Regions from separate parts of the Lysinibacillus sp. NPDC095746 genome, predicted to be linked through region 3. Evidence: riboswitches for the same ligand, from Rfam matches in the RefSeq annotation. Region 3 holds a riboswitch; each other region holds the start of a gene.
The links. Region 3 has a riboswitch for thiamine pyrophosphate ahead of ACIQ7N_RS18955 (ABC transporter substrate-binding protein). Riboswitches for the same ligand answer to the same signal wherever they lie in the genome.

Region 1 (2,274 bases), on a different contig from region 3:
ATACGCTTATTGATTTACAAGATTCCGGACGGATGATTGGAGTCATTTCTCATGTTGCGGAGTTAAAAGCTACAATGCCTGCAGTGTTGCATGTTGAAAAAGCAATGAACGGTCATAGTCAAACATATTTTGAAGTGAAATAACAAAGAGGCGTATTTCTATTTGTTGGAAATACGCCTTGTTGTTATTTTTTTTTAGTTACGTTAGGATTTGTTCCTTTTTTTGCAGCGATTACTTTTTTGACAATGGGGATAACGATAGGTGCTAATTTTACAGCGGTTTTAACAACTTTAGATACTTTCACAAAATAACAGCTCCTTAAGTACTATGTGTTCAAGGAGAGGTTAAGATGAAACTTATCGGACCACCCGAACAGCTTGAATAATATTCCAAATAACGACTCCTAATGAAACGAGAATATAAATTGCGAATGAAACAAACCAAATGATAAGAAAATTATTACTATCTGAATTTAGATCAAAATTAGTGTTGAATGATAAAGTTGAGAAAATAAAGACAGCAAAGAAAATTATACCGAATGCGACTGGGATTAAATGTGATATTAGTGCTCGAATAGAGTGCCTCTTTACGTCGCTATCTTTTGTCACAAAGTAAACAACTAATGGCACAATAAAGGGTGCAAATAAAATACTCAGATAACTAAAGGCAGATAATATTTTTTGGTTCTCCATAGTAGTACCTCCTTTTTTAATATTTACGCATGAAAAACGTTAAAGTTTCAAAAAAATGTGGAAGAGGTTGTAATCATAACAGTGTTTGCGTACAATGGGATTGTTCAATTAAATAAAGATGTACGACCACAAGGGGAGCTGATGATGTCAGCTGAGACTGGGCACGTAATGCCTTGACTCTTCGAACCTGTAAGTTAACACTTGCGTAGGGATTGTGGATAGAAACCGACACTTTTACGATGTGAGGCTCTGTCCTGGCATCGTTTTTTATCTTTTTAATGCCGGATAGGGACATATTTGCCAATTGATTGATTTCTATTCCTGCTCTTGTATCCTACATCGGAACAAAGGAGAGAATATTTATGGACAATAAAAAACTGTTAATGCTTGTGGAGATTGCAATATTCGCAGCGATTGGCCTTGTGCTCGATCAGGTTTCCTTTAAAGTATGGGCACAAGGCGGCTCTGTTAGTCTAGTGATGGTACCAATAATTTTAATAGCATTCCGCTGGGGCCTTATTCCAGGCATGACAACCGGTTTACTCATTGGTGTAATGCAAACAATGTTTGGTGCTACAATTGTGCATTGGCTACAAGGAACACTTGATTATGGTGTTGCCTTTACAGTAGTGGGCTTAGCGGCCGTTGTACGTCGACCGGTGCTTGAGGCTGCAAAAAATTTAAACAAAAAGAAAATGGCGCTTTATATTATTTTAGGAACTGTATTAGCAGGTTTTTTACGCTATGCAGTACATACCATTGGTGGCGCTGTATTTTTCGCAGAGTATGCAGGCGATCAAAATGCGTGGATTTATTCAATCATCTATAATGGAACATATATGCTACCAGCAACGATTTTAACAGCGATTGTCGGTGTTCTGCTATTTACGGCAGCACCTCAATTAATGCAACGAAAATCATAATGATTATGCCCTTCACATGAGTGAAGGGTTTTTGTTTTGGCTGTTTTCGAACGATTGTTGCTATTCAACGAACGGGCAGGATAGTTTAACAAGAAAATGTTGTAAAATAAAGTGAGAAACTGAAGACTTAGGAGATGTGTTAATTTGGCTTATATTCACGAGTTTGGAATAGTTGAATGTATTGAAAAAAATAAAGAGTATGTTAGTTATGAACCTGAAAAATATAATTGCATAGGTGTAGATGGGGACCTTTTTGATGAACTTATGTCTAAGGATTTTGGTGAAAAAATGAATCATCTGGAAACATTCGCACATAACACAAATAGACCTTATAAAAGCCTCGCCTATTTTGGAATAACATTGATACCGTCGAGTTCTCATAAACAATTTTTAAATATGGTTAGTGAAGCAAACGATGAGTACAAATCAGAAGAACTTGAAGAATTGATGAAAAAAATAGCTGAAGCAATAAAAGAAGATAGTTGGTTGATTCATTATGGTGTTTAATTTTGTCAATACATATATGTAAGATTAGAGGTGATTGTTCGATTAGAGCAATCGCTTCTTGTGCTAACGGGGCAGTTTAGTGCAACAAGGAGTACCTTTAAAATTATGGGGATTTACAACGCTAAGTTAAGAAATGTGACCAAACGACGCTT
Region 2 (2,274 bases), on a different contig from region 3:
ACTGGAAAAATGGACCGTCGTGTTCCATTTCCGCCTGTGCTGCCAGCATACCTGCTGCTGCACTGGAGGCTTCATTGGCCAAAGTTCCTTTTTCAAGAATGACGACTTTTTTTCCTAGTTTAGAAAGTTGATAGGCAATGGAAGAGCCATTAATTCCTCCCCCGATAATGGCAACATCAAATGTATTTTTCACTCAACACATCTCCATTTTAACTTCTTTTTGATAGCTTTTTATTGCAGATAGAGGATCATCGGCGTTTAAAACGCCTGACATCACAGCAATACCGTCGGCTCCGCTGTTTATTACCTGTTTAGTATTTTCAGGAGCAATACCGCCGATTGCAATAACAGGAATATCTAGTGAACCAGTAAGCTTTTTTAATTCCTCTAAACCCCTTGGTTCCAATCCTGGCTTTGATTGGGTAGAAAAAATATGACCATATATCACATAGTCGGCTCCCAAGCGTTGAACCTTTTTTCCTTCTTCGACCGAGTGAATGGAACAGCCAACCGTCAATTGAGGAAAGTTGGCTTTAATCATAGATGCATTCAAACTATGATAGGCTAGTTGGACTCCTTCCACACCTGTAATAACGGCAACGTCTACCCGGTCATTAATGATTATTTTGGATAACGGAACGCCAACTCGGGAAAGCAGGTTGACTGCTTCATATAATTCTTTTGCCTTCATTTGTTTTTCACGCAAATGGATAGCGTCGGCATATGGATGGATGTCTGCTAAAATTTCACTTAGTTGTTCCATTGGCATTTTTCCATTAGAAATGACATGAATCGCTTTTGATAATAGAGTAATGGGGGTCACCTCTTTAAGACTTACCCGCCTTCCAAATGTAGGATGCAAAAAAGCCACTTTCTTTTCGGTAAAGAAAGTGGCTGGAGATGAAAAGGACAAATTTCCATATACCACTTCCCTACGCTGGCATTAACCAGGTCAGGTTCATAGAGTCCCGAAGTCACACTTCAATCTCAGCCTTTACAAAGGCACCCCTAGCGGATAAGTTATTTATTTTATTTAATTTATTTCCAATATTAGCACTATTCATGAAGATGTCAATCATTATGAATAGATTACTAGGGGTGCCATTTATTTGGCTGGGGGAAAAATGAATTTACAGAACGGGAGAATCAATATGAGACGTCAATTCAGCAATAACTAAATTGCTATGGGGGAAGAATATTCATGGGCTATTCAAATAAGACTCCGCTTAAAGCAAAGAGTATTGTGCGCTTGAAGAGTATGTTGTAAGTACAAATTTTGTTAATTCTCTTTTGAAATATAATTGCTTACAAAAGTTGCTAGAGCTAGATGAATTCAATGAACAGTATATGTTTCTACTGTTAGAATTTTTAATTGAGCAAAATAAAAAACAGGATTGTTTAAAATGCTTTGAAACTATACCGGCAAAATTAGCTGAAATTGGTTTATCTGTTACGGAGAGAATTAATAAAAGATATAACGAATACTTGGCAACTATATAGATTTCTAGCAGTCTCAAATATTAATATTTCGAATTCATTTTCATTCAGATGGAAAAAGTCATGGTGCCATGAAATTGATTGAAAGTAGTATAGAACTCGTAAAAAACACCCCGTAGTAGTTATTATATCTAACATCTACGGGGTATTTCTCTAAATATTAAGAGTGTCAGTCTATCCTATCCGCTCTTTTAAAGATAAGGCTTAAATGATATCGGATAATCTTTAGTTTTCTTATACATTTCGATTATACAAGCTGCTAATTGTTGAATACCAAGTTCTATTTTCTTTTCTTCTGCTTGTGAAATACTTAGTCGGATTGCTTTCTTAAATGCTGACTCATCACATTCTTATATAGTAGAATATGAATTTTTTTAAGACATCGCCCATGTTATGAATATAAAAGGTTGAAACTATACACTAGTGTCGGTATAATCTAAAATATAAACGACAACGGTGTATAGTTTTTTATGTGCGTTTTGTCACTCATTAAGGAGGTGGCTTATGGCTCCAAAAGTTAGTGAAGAATATAAAAAAGAACGAGAGAAAGAACTGATAGAAGCGGCTAAGAAGGTGTTTATCGAGAAAGGTTTTGTACGCACTACTATGCAAGATATTATGGACGAAGCTGGAATATCCAGAGGTGCATTGTATAGTTATTTCGATAATATTAATCATGTTTTTATCGAAGTTTTAAAATATGATGACCAGAAAGACATTCAATATTTTGTGCCATCTAATGAAGGCCTACTTTGGCCACAATTAAAAAACTGGATT
Region 3 (2,274 bases):
GGCACTTGGTGTGGGCAATAGCCAATGTGGCACGTCTGCAAAACGGACAATAAGTTCCCATATGAATAAGAGGAAGGCGATAAAAATTATCGTCCTTCCTTGTTTGAAAGCCTGCCTCATTACTTGTATTTCTCCGTTAGTGTATTCATTGTAATACCGGATGGCTGATATAAAATTTTCACTTGCGTAATGACATTAATAGCGCCAAGCTCAATCATCTTGTCATTCATTTTTTCAATGATTTGTAGTAAAGTCGTTAGCTCACCTTCCATGGTCGTTTCTAATGGATGAACTTCATATTTTACCCCTGATGCGTCGATAACCGCAATCGCTGCATCGACAAACGGGATCACATCCTCATATTTTTCAGTTTTCGGGATAATTTGTACACTTATTAATGAGTTTGCCATATTACTTTGTCTCCTTTTTCGGTAAAAAGTCGTTTGTAAATGCTTGTTTTGCGTTAAATTCGCCCTCTAAAACTTTATTGTCCGCCATCCATTTCGCGTAATTTTCCCAAACAGCTAGCTTTTGCTCGCCCCATTGTGCTGCGTCGTCTTGATACTTATCTGCTAACCATTCCTGACTTTTATGCACAAGGTTCTTATCTAAATCAGGTACCGCTTCTAGTAAAATATCTGCTGCTTCATTTGGATGATTGATCGCATAGTCATAGCCTTTTGCTGCAGCAGCGACAAATGCTTTTACCGTCTCAGGATCATCCTTAATCATTTTTTCATTTGTAGCAAGTACAGGTGTGTAGTAATCTAACTGATCACTATAATCTGTTAAATATAGCATGTTGAGTTTTTCGCCACGCAGTTCTGCTTCAATACCTGTCCATGCATAATAAATCCACGCAAAATCAATATCTTTTTTCATCATTGTGAAGAAATCTATATCGCCTGCATTGATAATATCTAATTTATTGATATCTGCATTTTTTGTTTGCATTAGTGATTGCAGTACTGCCTTTTCAAGTGGTGCCCCCCAGCCACCGTAAGTTTTACCTTCAAAATCCTTCGGTGACGTAATGCCTTTTGATGCAATGGATGCGAAGCCAGAAGTATTATGTTGAATAATCGCCGCGATTGATACTAGCGGTACATCTTGCACACGTGCCTGTGTAATCCCTTCCTGATAACTTACGCCAAACTGAGCCTTGCCAGACGCCACAAGCTGATCTGCTCCCGCTTCGCCCGGTAATATTATATCTACATCTAAACCCTGTTCCTTAAAGAAGCCAAGTTTTTCCGCTACATATAAACCAGTATGATTTGTGTTCGGTGTCCAATCTAGGACAACCGATACTTTTGTTAATCCTTTAGCATCCTTTTTAGCCTCTTTTTCGCTACAGCCCACTAATGTGAAAAGTGCAGCCATTAGGACCAATAACCATTTTTTCATGCTTAATCCTCCAAGTAAGTAGTGTGAAATGTTCATGAATGAATGCCTTTACCAGAAGAAAGCGTTCACGGTCTGTGTATACAACAAAAGTCTGAAAACAAAAAACGCCTAGGATTCCTCCCAGACGTTTTACAATCAATATCAAAAATTTCTTTTTGAATAGATGTTCCCTACGCTGGTACGAGCCAAATCAGGTTCAAAGGGTCAGTGTCTATATCGGACACAATCTCAGCTGGCAACACCAGCCCCCCTACATTCTTTCCATATGAACTTTTCGTGATTATTATACCCATATCTATCCGGAAATGACAAGGCTCTGTTTACCGATCGTGCTGTAAAAATAATTTAACAGCATCGTCTTTCAATAGCTCTATCTTCTGACATATATTTGGCAACTACCAGCCCATTAATGAATTTTTCTTTATCAGCGATTGTTGGGAGTTTATCAGCGATTGCCCTAATTTATCAGTTGAAAACACAAATTAAATTTTAAGTACGATAATTATAAAAAGCCCAGCTCTCAAAGAGCATGGGCTAGAAAACTAATGTTATTTCTCTTCTTTTTTGACCGTAAAGACATGAGAAATGGCACCGTCAGTAGCAATATCTACTTTAAAGGAACCGTTGGAGTGGCGATCTGCTCGAGTTAATGCATGTACGTCAAGAATCTCTTGCATGCCTTTTTCCGTCTCGATTGTTAGTTGTTCCTCATCTGTAACCTTTACTACAGCCACGATACGATGTGGGTTCGCTTTTAATTCTGTTAACACTTTTAAGCCGCGTTTTGCACGACTCGTCATCTCTACCTCAGCAACATTCATTTTTTTCACCGCACCGCGATGTGTCACAATCGCAACATATGCCGTG

Region 1: it holds a riboswitch for thiamine pyrophosphate, as region 3 does, so the genes downstream of both, thiT (energy-coupled thiamine transporter ThiT) here and ACIQ7N_RS18955 (ABC transporter substrate-binding protein) in region 3, are expected to answer to the same signal.
Region 2: it holds a riboswitch for thiamine pyrophosphate, as region 3 does, so the genes downstream of both, tenI (thiazole tautomerase TenI) here and ACIQ7N_RS18955 (ABC transporter substrate-binding protein) in region 3, are expected to answer to the same signal.

What each region holds. Positions count from the first base shown of each region.
Region 1 covers NZ_JBIWGL010000017.1:78,679-80,952, forward strand. Annotated here, with positions in the region: gene ACIQ7N_RS13995 (AAA family ATPase) at 1-143, shown strand, start outside; gene ACIQ7N_RS14000 (magnetosome magnetite crystal formation protein family) at 357-692, opposite strand; TPP riboswitch at 814-922, shown strand; gene thiT (energy-coupled thiamine transporter ThiT) at 1,055-1,615, shown strand; gene ACIQ7N_RS14010 (hypothetical protein) at 1,760-2,122, shown strand.
Region 2 covers NZ_JBIWGL010000016.1:13,594-15,867, forward strand. Annotated here, with positions in the region: gene thiO (glycine oxidase ThiO) at 1-193, opposite strand, end outside; gene tenI (thiazole tautomerase TenI) at 194-913, opposite strand; TPP riboswitch at 913-1,020, opposite strand; gene ACIQ7N_RS13035 (TetR/AcrR family transcriptional regulator) at 2,002-2,274, shown strand, end outside.
Region 3 covers NZ_JBIWGL010000030.1:3,164-5,437, forward strand. Annotated here, with positions in the region: gene ACIQ7N_RS18945 (ABC transporter permease) at 1-120, opposite strand, end outside; gene ACIQ7N_RS18950 (thiamine-binding protein) at 120-410, opposite strand; gene ACIQ7N_RS18955 (ABC transporter substrate-binding protein) at 412-1,407, opposite strand; TPP riboswitch at 1,558-1,669, opposite strand; gene parC (DNA topoisomerase IV subunit A) at 1,956-2,274, opposite strand, start outside.